One region of the Arthrobacter sp. KKT183 genome, then DNA from elsewhere that is predicted to be linked to it. Evidence: riboswitches for the same ligand, from Rfam matches in the RefSeq annotation. Region 1 holds a riboswitch; the other holds the start of a gene.
The links. Region 1 has a riboswitch for glycine ahead of gcvP (aminomethyl-transferring glycine dehydrogenase). Riboswitches for the same ligand answer to the same signal wherever they lie in the genome.
Positions count from the first base shown of each region.

Region 1 (7,671 bases):
ACCGTGTCGGAGTTCGAGGCGTTGGGCACCACAAGGAACTGGTCCTCGGCGAGACGGTACGTGATGAGGTCATCAATCACTCCGCCGCCCTCGGTGCAGATGAGGGAGTACTTGGCCTTCCCCACCGCCATGATCTCCATATTTCCCACGAGGGCATAGTTGAGGAAGCTGGCTGCCTGCGGCCCAGTGACCATCACCTCGCCCATGTGCGAAAGGTCGAAAATGCCGGCGGCCCGGCGAACCGTGTGGTGCTCTTCAAGTTCGCTGCGGTACTTCAGGGGCATCTGCCAACCGCCGAAGTCGGTGAATGCCGCACCGAGTTCCTGGTGCTGGGCATACAGCGCTGTCTGCTTTGTCATGGCGATCCCTTAGTCCTCGAAGTCTTCGATCGGCGGGCACGAGCACACGAGGTTCCTGTCACCGTGGGCGCCGTCGATACGGCGGACCGGCGGGAAGTACTTGTCGTGGCGCAGCGTCCGCAGCGGGAATGCAGCCAGTTCCCGGGAGTAGGCCTGCGACCACTCGTCACTGATGAGCGTCTGTGCGGTATGCGGTGCCTGGCGAAGCGGACTCTCCTCCAGCTGCCATTCGCCTGTTCCGACGCGGTCGATCTCGTGTCGGATGGCGATCATCGCCTCGACGAAACGGTCCAGTTCGCGCAGGTCCTCGGACTCCGTGGGCTCCACCATCAACGTGCCCGCTACCGGGAAGCTCAGCGTCGGGGCGTGGAAGCCGTAATCGATGAGGCGCTTGGCCACGTCTTCGGCTGTCACACCGGTCTTCGCGGTAAGTGCGCGAAGGTCCAGAATGCACTCGTGCGCCACGAGTCCGTTCTCACCCGAGTAGAGCACCGGGAAGTATTCATTGAGGCGGGCGGCGACGTAGTTCGCTGCAAGGAGCGCGGACTTCGTGGCTGCCGTCAGGCCCTCGCTTCCCATCAGCGCCACATAGGCCCAGGAAATCGGCAGTACGCCTGCTGAACCGAAGCGGGAGGCGGAGATAGGGACGCCGGCTGTGTTGCTGTTGTCTACACCAGCTGCGCTATTCGCATCTCCAGGCAGGAAGGGGGCAAGGTGCTCCGCCACTGCTACCGGCCCGACACCGGGACCTCCGCCGCCGTGCGGGATGCAGAACGTCTTGTGCAGGTTCAGGTGGGAAACATCACCACCGAACTCACCCGGCTTTGCTAGCCCGACCAGCGCGTTAAGGTTTGCGCCGTCGATGTAGACCTGACCGCCCGCGCCATGCACCTGGTCGCAGACCCAGCGGACGTCCTCCTCGAAAACGCCATGCGTGGACGGGTAGGTGATCATGATCGCGGACAGGGAATCCTTGTTCGCCTCGATCTCTGCCTGGAGATCATCGTGATCGATGTTGCCGTTTCCGGCTGTCTTGACCACAACCACCTTCATGCCGGCGAGCACAGCAGAGGCGGCGTTGGTGCCGTGTGCTGACGATGGGATGAGGCACACTGTGCGAGCCTCATCACCGCGTGAAAGATGGTACTTGCGGATGGCCAGCAGACCGGCGAGTTCGCCCTGGGAGCCGGCGTTCGGCTGAATCGACACCCTGGCGTAGCCGGTGATTTCAGCGAGACGGCCCTCCAGGTCATCAATCAGCTGGCGCCAGCCCTCGGTCTGGTGCTCGGGGGCGAACGGATGGATGGTTGCGAACTCGGGCCAGGAGATCGGTTCCATCTCAACCGTGGCGTTGAGCTTCATGGTGCAGGATCCCAACGGAATCATGGTGCGGTCCAGTGCCAGGTCGCGGTCCGAGAGACCGCGCAGGTAGCGCAGCATCTGGGTCTCTGAGCGGTGGAGGGAGAACACGGGATGGGTCATATAGGACGACGTCCGTTGCAGGTCAGCAGGGATTGCAGTCTCCGCGTCGGCTGACAGATTTACCCCGAAGATCTCGGCGATGGTTTCAAGGTGAGCGTCCGTGGTGGTCTCGTCACAGGAGATGCCGACGTGATCGGCATCGACCAACCGCAGGTTGATGCCGCGCTCCTCGGCCTTGCGGACAATGCTCTCGGACTGGCCCTCGACCTTCACGAGAAGGGTGTCGAAGAAGGACTCGTGGACCGTCCCTGGAACGGCTGCAGCGAGCCGCGCCGCCTTTCCATGGACACGTTCCGCGATCGCCTTCAGCCCGTCGGGACCGTGGTAAACGGCGTACATGCTGGCAACGATCGCGAGGAGCGCCTGAGCGGTACAGATGTTCGACGTAGCCTTCTCGCGGCGGATGTGCTGCTCACGTGTTTGCAGTGCAAGCCGGTAGGCGGGTGCGCCGTCGGAATCCTTCGACACCCCAACAAGGCGGCCGGGGAGCATGCGCTCCAGGCCCTTTCGAACGGCCATGTACGCAGCGTGCGGTCCGCCGAAGAACAGCGGCACACCGAAACGCTGGGCGGAGCCGACGGCGATATCCGCGCCCTGCTCCCCCGGAGGGGTGATCAGGGTCAGCGCTAGCAGGTCCGCTGCGACCGTCACCAGGGCGCCGCCGTCGTGCGCTTTCGCGACCATGTCCGTGTGGTTGCGGAGCGTGCCGGATGTCCCGGGCTGCTGGAGGACGACGCCGTTGATGTCGCCGTCCGGCAATCCCTTTGAGAGGTCAGCGATCTCGATATCAAAGCCCAGCGCCTCAGCGCGGCCCTGCACGACGGCGATGGTCTGGGGGAGGCATTCCGCGTCCAGGATGGTTCGTCCCTTGTTCTTGCCGGAGCGACGCATCAGGAGGACGGCCTCGGCAACGGCCGATGCTTCATCGAGCAGGGAGGCGTTGGCGATGGGCAGCGCAGTGAGGTCCTGGACCATCGTCTGGAAGTTCAGCAGGGCTTCAAGACGGCCCTGGGAGATTTCCGGCTGGTAGGGCGTGTAGGCGGTGTACCAGGCGGGAGCCTCAAGCACATTGCGGCGGATGACAGGAGGGGTGACCGTGTCGTAGTAGCCCTGACCGATCATCTGCACGGCGGTCTTGTTCTTCGCGGCGATGCTGCGCAGTTCCGCCAGGACCTCCGACTCGCTCAGCGCAGACGGAATGTCCAGGCCCTCGTTGATACGGATGCTCGCCGGCACCGCAACATCGACGAGTTTGTCCAGGCTGGGGTAGCCCAAGACCTTGAGCATCTGCTCGGCGTCGTCCGAGCGGGGACCGATGTGGCGGTCGGAGAAAGTTGATTCCGTCTGGTGCGTCATGAGGAACTCCGTGAATCAGTGTGCGTGCAGGGCGCGCGGACAGGTGGGTGGGTTCCTCCCCGCTCTGTCTTGGACCTGAGAGATTCCGTGAACACAGGGTTCACCTTGCACCGTCGGTGAGCACAACCTATCTTCAGCTGCGCTACTTTCCAGAGTTGCCTTTCCGCTGCGGTGCTGGGCCTGAGAGATTCCTGGGGAGGGTTTGCTCCTACGGCGCCTGCCGGCTGTAGGTCAACGGCAGGACTCTCCCGCTGCGGGTCAAGGGCGTTTTATTACTGCGCTTTTCAGTTATGCGATCGTGATCAAGCTTACTCTTCGCTGAAATCGATCAGCAAAGGAGTGCGCTCACGATGACCTTCCCAACTGCGGCACCGGCAGCCCGAACACGTCCTTGAGTGCAAGTTTTGCCGCGTGATAACCGCCCATCCCGTGCACGCCCGGGCCGGGCGGGGTCGATGCTGAGCACAGATAGAGGCCCTTCCCCGGCATCCGCCAGGGGTGCGGCCCGAATGAGGGACGCGCCAGCAGCTGAGGGATGGTCACCGCGCCACCGCTGAAGTCACCGCCCACGTAATTGGCGTTGTACTGCTCAAGGTCAGCTGCAGTCATGACGTGTGAACGCACGACGACGTCGCGGAAGCCGGGCGCGAAACGTTCGATCTGCCGCACAATGGCCTCCGTCATGTCCCGCGTGGAACCGTTGGGCACGTGGCAGTAAGTCCACAGAACCTGCCGTCCGTGGGGTGCGCGGGAAGAATCGAACAGGGAAGGCTGCGAAACCAGCACGTACGGTTTTTCCGGATGGCGTCCGGCGGCCACGTCGGCTTCCGACGCCGCCACTTCAGCCCGGGTTCCGCCCGCATGAACTGTGCCGGCCGCTCGTACTTCCTCGTTTGCCCACGGCACCGGCCCCGAGAGGATGAAGTCAACCTTGCAGGCGCCGTCCCCGAAGCGGAACCGGTCCAGCATTGAGACGTAGCCCTGCGGGAGGCGATCGCCTGCCAGGCCGCCAACAGCACCGGGTGAGACATCGAGCAGGACTGCCTTTGCTCCGTCGAACTCGCCGACCGATTCAATCCGACGGGCAGTGTGGACGGCGCCGCCATGTGCCCGGATGTCATCCGCCATAGCGTTGACCAGTGCCTGGGATCCGCCAACCGGAATGGGCCATCCCACGGCATGCGCCAACGCTCCGAGGGTGAGCCCGGCACCTGCAGCCGCGAGTGTGGGCAGGGCAGCAACGGCATGTGCGGCAACTCCGGTAAACAATGCCGCCGCCTCTTCCGTCGAGAAGCGCAGGTTCCACAGGCCAGTCCCCTGCTCGAGCGTCCTTGAACCGAGCAGGGCGGCCGCGACTGGATGCCGCGGGACCCGCAGGAACTGGTTGAGCCCGGTATCGACCACCCCATCAATGTGCTGCACGAGCGGGCGCATCAGTCGCCGCCAGGCCTGTCCGTCCTTGTCCAGACCGAGCGCCGTACGCCCAAGATCGCGGTACGCGAGTCCAGCACGGCCATTGTCCAGCGGATTGGCGTACGACAGCTCGGGAACCACGAAGGGAATCCGTTCCCGGAGACCGAACTCCCGGAAGAAGGGTGACGCCAACGCCATCGGATGCACAGCCGAACAAATGTCATGCACGTGTTCCGGCTCAAGCAGCTCCATGGTGCGTGACCCGCCGCCGATAGCTCGTTCGGCCTCAAATATCTCCACGCTCAAGCCTGCACGTGCCATCACGACGCCGGCAGCCAGCCCATTGGGGCCGGCACCGACAATCGCGACGTCCGCCATGGCTAGCTCTTCCCTCCGGACCGGTGGGCGCGAAGCGTGGACACGGACGAGGCTGCTCGCATGAGCAACGCGCGACCTTTGGCCGGCGCCGTTCTGCGGAATGAGAGCAGTCCAGCCACCACCTTGTACTTACCCGGGTTCAGCGGGATGTCATAAGTTGTGGGGAGGTCCACAACGTTCTTGGAGAAGTTCCGCTTGAACGTGGTGACGTTGACCAGTTGTGGGTAGTTCTCACTCACAATCCCGGTAAGCCCGCAAGCGGTATTGCCGTCGGCTTTGAGCTGTTTGAACGCTTCCCACAGCAACAGATAAGGCGCAAACGTCTTCCGCGCATCGTGTGTGCTGCCCGCAAAGTAGTAGACCGAGTAGCCGCGGTATTCGGTAGTGATCAACCAACTCACAGCCCTGCTGTCCACGTAGGCGACCATGAGCCGAAGATGATCCCCCAGAGTTGAGAGCAGCAACTCGTAGTATTCGGGGCCGAAGCTGGAGAAGCCGTCGCGCTCCGCTGTTTCCTGCAGAATCGGGTACAGGTCCGCCCTGAATACCTCGACCCAGCGTGCCCGCTCGATGGTCCGGACCTCCACGCCTGACCGTTCCGCACGACGGATACTGTTCCGGGCATTCGGCCGGAAAGACTTGAAAATTGCATCCTCACCCGGCGTCAGGTCAACGACGATCTCGCGCTCATACCAGCCGTGCTCGATCGGTCCGGCTGCAGGAGGCAGCGGGTGCTTCACCTGCATGCGGACATAGAGGGGGTCTGTGCCCGGATCATCAGTGAACTGGTGCCGAACCGTGTGCATAAGACGGAGTTCAGCTTCCGCGGTACGGTCCGCGAACCATACGGGCCCGTTGATCGCGACCAGCGATTCTCGGAACCTGCGCCGCACCCGGAGGAAGCTCACCATCGCAGCCGGTGCGCCGTCGTCGTCGTCGTAGTAGGCCCACAATCCGTACGGTTCCCGGCCCAGACTGCGCTCGAAGTCCGCCCACTGCGGAGTCTGTTCGAGCGGAATGACGACATCGGGGCTTGCCGACGCCAACAGCTCGAATGCCTCTGGCGTTAGGCGCTCACTGCGGAAGACGGATTCTGTCACTGGGGGTCTTTCGGTGCGGTGATGGTGAGGTTTGGAGAGGACTCGCTCAACAGTACCGGAGCAGGCGCATGCCGGTCTGGAGCGCCATCGAAGGGGCCGCCTGCCGGATCGTCAATACCAATGCGCCGTGCGGGATCATATGTCGGTTCAAGTATATGTTGCGCAACCCGATACAACAGGTAACCGGTGGCCAGTAGCCGCGCCAAGATCGCGGCGACATAGTAGGGGGAGTCGATATTGTTCTCCACCACGCCTGACGACGCTTCACGGGCTACGTACATCCAGTACGCCCACCAGTGAAGTAGTTCAACAAGCTGCCAGGTACAAAGTATTCGCCAATCGACATACGAGAGCGCAACGAAGGGCAGCAACCACAGAGTGAGTGCGGGAGGGTAGTCGGGCAGGACCAGGACGAGTGCTCCGAGCAGCAGAAGAATCACTTGCGGAAGGCGTGGGCGTCGCGGTGCCCGCAGCACCAGCAGGCATATCAGGGCAACCAGCACCGCGAAAATGGTAAAAGCCAGGGTTGCTGTTGCTACCGGAGAGAGCACCGGCAGGCCGAGCCGCTGCGCAAGCAGGTCATAGCCCGCCCACAGCGAAGAGGAAATGCCGAGGCGAGCCGGATCGTATTCCCACGGCAGTGCCAGAATGCGTTCGGGCCCGAACGGCAGAACGGTGAGTACCCAGACGGCGATCAGCGAACCGCCGCTCAGCAGGGCACCCCTGAACCGGCCGGTCCGGATGGCCAACAGTATGACGGCAGCGAGGACCAGGAGCACGTGAACGCTGAACCCGGCGCCGAACCCGAGCAGGACGCCGGAGATCACATAGCGCTCCTGGGCAAACGCCCACACAGCCAGGACACTCAATAGGACGGACAGCAGCACCCAGCTTGAGGTTGCCGTCAGGATCGCGATCGGCGCCACCGCCACAAGCGCCGCATCCCAGGGTCGGCGACTCGCCAGTCGCATCACGGTAACAACAGTTCCAATCCACGCGGCAGCGATCAGTACAGCGTTCACGTCGAAATACTGCATCAGGGATTGCGTTTGGACTATGCCGTCCGCGGACGTCGGCACCAGTAGCGCGACCAGTCCCGCAAACACTCCAACGAGCAGCGGCCCATCAAAGGTGGACCCCTCCGCGAATGGGGACAAACCGCTTCCGAGACCCTGGAACTGGAAGGCCTCGGTCCAGTCTGAGTAGCAGCCCCGGTAGAACTGCGCGGGACGTGTCCATCCGTCGGTTCGGCACGGAGCCTTGATCAGCACCGCCAGGACAGCGGCGGCTGTGGTCATCAGGATCAGGACCCGCCCGACGGTGAAGACGGCCGGCCGCACCCTGCCCGGTGCAGCGTGCCTCCCAAGTGGCCCGCCGGCGACTTCCGCGGCATGCCTGAGCAAGGGGTCCCCGCGCGTAGGCACGGAGATGCTTGCGGGGCGGCGCTGACCCTGCTCTTGCTCCATGTCTCGAAAGCCTAGCCAACGGGCAGGACAATGGCGCCCTCTTCGTAGAAACCCACCTGTAATTCCGCACTCCGGAGGGCTTGAGGGAATGAGCAGGCAACAACGGGCGTTCGCAAT
Region 1 covers NZ_CM145770.1:3,622,768-3,630,438, forward strand. The annotation lists gene gcvT (glycine cleavage system aminomethyltransferase GcvT) at 1-359, opposite strand, end outside; gene gcvP (aminomethyl-transferring glycine dehydrogenase) at 369-3,197, opposite strand; glycine riboswitch at 3,252-3,355, opposite strand; glycine riboswitch at 3,357-3,458, opposite strand; gene ACZ2GY_RS17140 (phytoene desaturase family protein) at 3,543-4,988, opposite strand; gene ACZ2GY_RS17145 (lipid II:glycine glycyltransferase FemX) at 4,991-6,088, opposite strand; gene ACZ2GY_RS17150 (hypothetical protein) at 6,085-7,554, opposite strand.

Region 2 (7,671 bases), 250 kb from region 1:
GCGGCGTCCGGGCCGGTGACCCAGACTTCTCCCATGTGGGAGAGGTCAAACAGCCCGGCCGCTTTGCGCACTGCGTGGTGCTCGGCGAGTTCGGAGCTGTACTTCAGGGGCATCTGCCAGCCGCCGAAGTCGGTGAATGAGGCGCCGGCCAGCTTGTGCTGGTCGTAGAGTGCTGTGTACTTCTCAGTCATCGCGGAATCCTTAGTCTTCGAAAGCGGTGAGGGGAGGGCAGGAGCAGACCAGGTTACGGTCTCCAGCGGCGCCGTCGATGCGGCCGACCGGCGGGAAGTACTTGTCCTGTCGGGGTGAGTGCACGGGGAAAGCGCCCTGCTCGCGCGGGTACCGGCGCTCCCACTCGGAGGTGACGACGGCGGCAGCGGTGTGCGGTGCATTGCGCAGGGGCGATTCCCCGATAGTGAAATCGCCGCTGGCGACCTGCTCCATTTCCTTGCGGATGGTCACCATTGCTTCGATGAAGCGGTCGATTTCCGCGAGGTCCTCTGACTCGGTCGGTTCCACCATGAGCGTTCCCGCCACGGGGAAGGACAGCGTGGGGGCGTGGAACCCGAAGTCGATGAGGCGCTTGGCAACGTCCTCGGCCGTGACTCCCGTGCGGTCTGTGAGTTCGCGCAGGTCCAGGATGCACTCGTGCGCAACGAGTCCGCTTTCGCCGGTGTAGAGGACCGGGAAGTGCTCGTTCAACCGGGCGGCAATGTAGTTCGCTGCCAGGAGGGCGGACTTGGTGGCTTCGGTGAGGCCCTGGCCGCCCATCAGCTTCACGTACGCCCAGGAGATCGGCAGGACGCCCGCGGAACCGAAGCGGGATGCGGAAATCGCAACGCCGTGTCCGGCTTCATGCGCAGACTTGTTCGCGTCGCCCGGCATGAACGGCGCAAGGTGCGCCTTTGCAGCCACCGGGCCCACACCGGGACCGCCGCCGCCGTGCGGGATGCAGAAGGTCTTGTGCAGGTTCAGGTGGGAGACGTCGCCGCCGAACTTGCCTGGCTGGGCGAGGCCGACGAGCGCGTTCAGGTTTGCGCCGTCGACGTAGACCTGTCCACCGGCCTCGTGCACCGCATCGCAAACTTCGCGGACGTCGGCGTCGTACACGCCGTGGGTGGACGGATAGGTGATCATGATCGCGGAGAGTGCATCCCGGTGGGCTTCGATCTTCGCCCGGAGGTCCCCGTGGTCGATGGTGCCGTCCGAAGCCGTGGCCACCACAACGACCTTCATACCCGCGAGAACGGCGGAAGCAGCGTTCGTGCCGTGCGCGGACGCAGGAATCAGGCAGACGTTGCGCTGGCCCTCGCCGCGGGAAGCGTGGTAACCGCGAATAGCAAGCAACCCGGCGAGCTCACCCTGTGAACCGGCGTTGGGCTGGATCGAGACCTGATCGTACCCGGTGATCTCAGCGAGGTCGGCTTCGAGTCCGTCGATCAGCTCGCGCCAGCCTTCGGTCTGGGAATCCGGGGCAAAGGGGTGGATGGAAGCGAACTCCGGCCAGGAGATGGCCTCCATTTCAGCGGTGGCGTTCAACTTCATCGTGCAGGAGCCCAGCGGGATCATGGTTCGGTCCAGCGCGAGGTCGCGGTCCGAAAGCCTGCGGATGTAGCGCAGCAGCTGGGTCTCCGAGCGGTGCGTGTTGAAGACCGGGTGCTGAAGGTATTCCGAGGTGCGCACCGCGGCGGCGGGCAGCTCGAAGCCCGCGGCTTCCCTTACCTGACCGGCACCGAAGGCGGCGGACACGGCGGAGAGGATTTCCGGCGTCGTCGTTTCATCGACCGAGATGCCGACGGTGTCGGCGTTGACGAGGCGCAGGTTGATGCCGCGGGATTCGGCAGCGGAGACTACCTTGGCGGCGTCGCGCGGTACGCGGACGGTGAGGGTGTCGAAGAAGGAGTCGCTCGTCAGTTCCCAGCCGGCGGCCTTCAGGGTGGTGGCGAGCGCACGGGTGTTGCTGTGGACGTTCTGCGCAATGGCTTTCAGTCCGTCCGGGCCGTGGTAGACGGCGTAGAAGGAAGACACGATGGCCAGCAGTGCCTGCGCGGTGCAGATGTTCGACGTGGCCTTTTCGCGGCGGATGTGCTGCTCGCGGGTCTGGAGGGCCAGGCGGTAGGCGGTAGCACCGGCGTTGTCCTTCGAGACGCCGACGATGCGGCCTGGGAGGGTGCGTTCCATGCCGTCGCGCACGGCCATGTACGCGGCGTGCGGTCCGCCGAAGAACAGCGGAACACCGAGGCGCTGGGTGGAACCGACGGCGACATCCGCTCCCTGCTCACCCGGAGGGGTGATGAGCGTCAGTGCGAGGAGGTCAGCGGCGACCGTGACCAGCGCACCGCGCTCCTTCGCTTCTGCGATGACGGAGGTCTGGTCCCAGACACGGCCGGAGACGCCCGGCTGCTGGAGGACGACGCCGTTGATGTCGCCTTCCGGGAGTCCCTGCGAGAGGTCAGCGACCTCAACCTCGAATCCGAGCGCCTCTGCGCGGCCGAGGACGATGGCAATGGTCTGGGGGAGGCAGCCCGCGTCGAGAACCGTTTTGCCGTCCTTGACGGCCTTGTTCTTGTTGGCCCGGCGCATGAGCAGCACGGCTTCGGCCACCGCGGTGGCTTCATCGAGAAGGGAAGCGTTGGCCACCGGTAGGGCAGTGAGATCCTGCACCATGGTCTGGAAGTTGAGCAGCGCCTCGAGCCGGCCCTGCGAGATTTCGGGCTGGTAGGGCGTGTAGGCCGTGTACCAGGCGGGCGCCTCGAGGATATTGCGGCGGATCACTGCCGGCGTGACGGTGTCGTAGTAGCCCTGACCGATCATCTGGACGGCGGTCTTGTTCCTGCCGGCAAGCCTTCGCAGCTCGGCCAGCACCTGGACTTCGCTGAGCGCGTTGTCCAGCCCGAGCGGGCTTTCCTGACGAATGGAGTCGGGAACCGCACTGTCAACGAGGCCGTCGACGGTGTCATAGCCAACAGCCTTGAGCATCGTGTCGATGTGGTCCTGGCGGCGCGCACCGATGTGGCGGTCTGCGAACGTGGGGACGAATGACTGGACTGTCATATGAGGAACTCCATAACTCAGGTGGCGCAAAACACCACGATGACTTGGGTTCCTCCCCGCTCTGTATTGGACCTGAGAGTTTCCGTTTTTCCTGATGTTCTCAGGATCCACTTGCACCGTCGGTGAGCCCGGTTTCCCGGACTGCTTTCCAGAGTTGCCTCGCCGCGGCGGTACGTGGGCCTGAGAGATTCCTGGGGAGGATTTGCTCCTACGGCGCCTGCTGAACGTACCGGCAGGACTCTCCCGCCGCGGATCGAAAGCGTGCGTCACTGACAGGTGACGCGATTCACAGACTACCGGTTGGTTGAGTCTTCACGCAACTCCTGTACGACTGGGTCCGTCTAGTTCAGTGACTTCTCTACGTCAGCCAGTTCTGTACGCTCCCAGAGGGCAGTCTCGTATCGATGGCCAGCGGCACTAGCGCTCGATGCCGCATCCACTGCCTCCCTGAACTTCAACAACCGAAGTCGCCGCTCTTCCTCGGCAGCAGGACTTGTTGTGCTCAAAACTTTGCTCCTTTCTATCGCATGGTGGAAACGAAGTTCCGCTCGGTGGGTGTACGCTAGGTCACACCGAAACTACGTAACGAACAGTTTGACACGCTTCAGGCAGTTCGGTTGGCGCGTCGGTCCGGTTAGTACGGGAGCGTGAATGATGGACGGAATCAAGGTAACCGTCAATGGCAAAGTCCGGGACTGCAGCGGAACAAACCCCCACATTCGATTACTCGACTGGTTGCGGGATGAAGGGCTTACGGGCTCGAAGGAAGGCTGCGCTGAAGGGGAATGCGGTGCCTGCGCCGTCCTCGTAGCCCGCCCGGACGGATCCGATCGCAGCCGATGGACCTCGGTCAATGCGTGTCTCCCGCCGGCAGTGGCCTTCGACGGCCAGGAAATCGTCACCGCTGAGGGTCTCGGGAACGTCTCTGATGCGTGCACGCCGGAGGACCTCCACCCCGTGCAGCGCGAGATGGCGGAGCGCGGCGGCTCGCAGTGTGGCTACTGCACCCCGGGATTTGTCTGCTCGATGGCTGCTGAATATTACCGACCGGAGCGCTCGCCCGCGCAGGAAGACAAGGAAACGGGAACCGCCGTCGTCGGTGAAGAGCACGCAACTGACCACGAATGCGGCCCCAACGGGTTTGACCTCCATGCGCTCAGCGGGAACCTGTGCCGCTGCACCGGCTACCGGCCGATCCGCGACGCTGCTTACGCGCTCGAAACACCTTCGGGCTCGGATCCGCTGCTCGAACGGCAGAACCGGCCCGCCCCCGCGCCGCAGCACACCCGTGTCAGCGGTGAATCGGAGTTTATCCGTCCGCAGTCGCTCGATGAGGTCCACCAGACATTGCGCGAGAACTCGGACGTGAAGCTGGTTGCGGGAGCGACCGACCTCGGCGTTGAGGTTAATCTGCGGCATTCCCGCCCGCCGCTGGTCCTCGCGATTGATCGGCTGGAGGAACTCCGGGCGCTGACGTTCGACGCCGATTCCATCGAGATCGGCGCCGCGCTGACACTCTCTGAAGTCGAGCGGGCACTCGACGGCCGCGTCCCGCTGTTGGGTTACCTTTTCCCGCAGTTCGCCTCCCGGCTGATCCGTAACGCCGCGACCTTCGGTGGGAACCTCTCCACGGGTTCGCCCATCGGCGACTCCGCGCCGGTTTTCCTGGCGCTCGACGCAAGAATTGTCCTCTCCTCCACAGACGGAGAGCGCGAAGTTCCGTTGTCCGAGTACTACACCGGCTACCGCCAGAGTGTTCGTCAGCCGCACGAAATGCTCCGCGCTATTCGCATCCCGTTGCCGCTCGCCGAAAGCACCGCGTTTTACAAGATCGCGAAGCGGCGCTTCGACGACATCTCAAGTGTGTCCGTGGCCATCGCACTGCAACTCAGCGGCGGCGTCGTAACCTCCGTGCGCATCGGACTCGGCGGTGTGGCAGCGACGCCAATCCGCGCTCTCGCGACGGAAGAGGCGCTCGTCGGTCAACCCTGGACGTCGGACACGGTGGCCGCCGCCGCCGTCGTCATGGCGGGTGAAGGAACGCCGATCGATGACATGCGGGCCAGCTCGCTGTACCGCTCGGCGATGCTGAGACAGGCGCTGCTGAGATTCCATGCTGAGAACGCTGAAGATCTGGAGGTGGCCAAGTGAAGTCGCTGTCGGATCGCCCAGTAAACCCCGTGGTCGGTGTCCCCGTATCCCACGAAAGCGCCGCAGCCCACGTCACCGGTACGGCTCTGTATACGGATGACCTGGTTGTCCGCAGCTCGAACGCGCTGCATGCCTGGCCGGTTCAGTCGGCGCATGCTCACGCCCGCATAGCTGGCCTGCGCACCGAGCCCGCGCTGGAGGTTCCGGGCGTCGTCAGGGTACTAACGGCGACGGACGTTCCAGGCGTGAACGACGCCGGGATCAAGCATGACGAACCGCTCTTCCCCAGCGAAGTGATGTTCTACGGCCACGCCGTGTGCTGGGTGCTGGGGGAGTCGCTAGAAGCCGCGCGCCTCGGCGCGGAGGCGGTGGAGGTCGATTACGAGCCGTTGCCGTCGTTGATCACTGTTGAGGAAGCCATCGCGGCCGAGAGCTTCCAGGGGAACCGCCCGACGGTTGCTCGCGGCGAGCCGGACAAGGCGCTCGAGGATGCAGCGCACCGGTTCAGTGGCGAGTTCCAGTTCAGCGGGCAGGAGCACTTCTACCTGGAAACGCACGCATCGTTCGCCTACATCGACGAGTCCGGGCAGGTGTTCATCCAGTGCAGCACCCAGCACCCCTCCGAGACGCAGGAAATCGTGGCGCACGTGCTGAACCTATCCAGTCACGACGTCACAGTGCAGTGCCTCCGCATGGGCGGCGGATTCGGCGGCAAGGAGATGCAGCCGCACGGCTTCGCGGCCATCGCGGCGCTCGGCGCCACGCTTACCGGCAGGCCCGTCCGGCTGCGGCTGAACCGCACCCAGGACATCACCATGTCCGGCAAGCGCCACCCCTTCCACGCCACGTGGGAGGCAGGGTTCGACGACGACGGTCGCCTCCAGGCGCTGAAAGCCACCCTCACGAGCGACGGCGGTTGGAGCCTCGACCTCTCCGAACCTGTGCTGCAGCGGGCGTTGTGCCACATCGACAATGCCTACTACATCCCGAACATCGAGGTGAACGGCCGGATCGCGAAAACCAATAAGACGTCGCAGACGGCGTTCCGAGGCTTCGGCGGTCCGCAGGGGATGCTCGTGATCGAGGATCTACTTGGCCGGTGCGCGCCGTTGCTGGGGCTGGATCCGAGTGAGCTTCGTCATCGTAATTTCTATGAGCCCGGGCAGAGCACGCCGTACGGGCAGCCGGTGCGGCACGCCGAACGCCTTCAGGCGATCTGGCAGTCACTCTCGGACCGTGCGGACGTTGCCCGGCGCCGCGAGGAGATCGCGAAGTTCAACGCCTCGCACCCGAATGTGAAGCGGGCGCTAGGCTTGACCCCGGTGAAGTTCGGCATCTCCTTTAACCTGACCGCGTTCAACCAGGCCGGCGCGCTGGTGCACGTGTATAAGGACGGGTCGGTGCTCATCAACCACGGCGGCACGGAGATGGGCCAGGGCCTGCATACCAAGATGCGGCAGGTTGCGGCGACTGCGCTGGGGGTGCCGCTGTCCTCCGTCCGGCTCGCGCCAACGCGGACGGACAAGGTGCCCAATACGTCGGCGACGGCGGCCAGCTCCGGAGCGGACCTCAACGGCGGTGCGATCAAGAATGCGTGCGAGCAGATCAGCGAACGGCTGGCGGAAGTGGCCGCGCGGAAGCTGAACATCCACCCCGACGATGTCCGGTTCGATGACGGAAAGGTCACCGGCATCGGCTTCCATGATTCGGCGATGACCTTCGCGGAGTTGGCACGTGACGCGTACTTCCAGCGAGTTTCCCTGTGGGCGGCCGGGTATTACCGGACGGAAGGACTGCACTGGGACAGCGCCCGCATGCAGGGCGAACCGTTCAAGTACTTCAGTTACGGCGCGGCGCTCGCCGAGGTGGAAGTGGATCGCTTCACGGGTGCTTACCGCCAGTTGCGCACAGACATAGTGCACGACGTCGGCGACAGCCTCTCTCCGATGATCGACGTTGGGCAGATTGAGGGCGGTTTTGTGCAGGGCGCGGGCTGGCTGACGCTCGAGGATCTGCGCTGGGATGCATCCGACGGCGCCAACCGCGGCCGGATCACCACGCAGTCCGCCAGCACCTACAAGTTGCCGAGTTTCTCCGAGATGCCCGAGGAGTTCAACGTGCACCTGTTCGAGCGGGCGACCGAGAGCGGTGTGGTCTATGGCTCGAAGGCCGTCGGTGAACCGCCGCTGATGTTGGCATTCAGCGTGCGGGAGGCTCTTCGGGAGGCGGTCGCCGCCTTCGGGCCCGGTGATGTCGAAGTGGAGCTCGCAAGCCCGGCCACCCCGGAAGCGGTGTTCTGGGCGATCGAGCGGGTGTCCGCGCCGTCGTCGTCCTCTTCTTCCTCGGGTTCCGGTGACCTTGTCACGTCCACGAGTTCAGCGCAGTGACATGGACTGGCTGGAGGCTTTGCAACGCCTGAGGTCAACGGGACAGCCAGGTGTGCTGGCGACCGTGTCCGAAGTGCGT
Region 2 covers NZ_CM145770.1:3,376,984-3,384,654, reverse strand. The annotation lists gene gcvT (glycine cleavage system aminomethyltransferase GcvT) at 1-191, opposite strand, end outside; gene gcvP (aminomethyl-transferring glycine dehydrogenase) at 202-3,054, opposite strand; glycine riboswitch at 3,213-3,310, opposite strand; gene ACZ2GY_RS15990 (xanthine dehydrogenase small subunit) at 3,709-5,205, shown strand; gene xdhB (xanthine dehydrogenase molybdopterin binding subunit) at 5,202-7,592, shown strand; gene xdhC (xanthine dehydrogenase accessory protein XdhC) at 7,594-7,671, shown strand, end outside.
Region 2: it holds a riboswitch for glycine, as region 1 does, so the genes downstream of both, gcvP (aminomethyl-transferring glycine dehydrogenase) here and gcvP (aminomethyl-transferring glycine dehydrogenase) in region 1, are expected to answer to the same signal.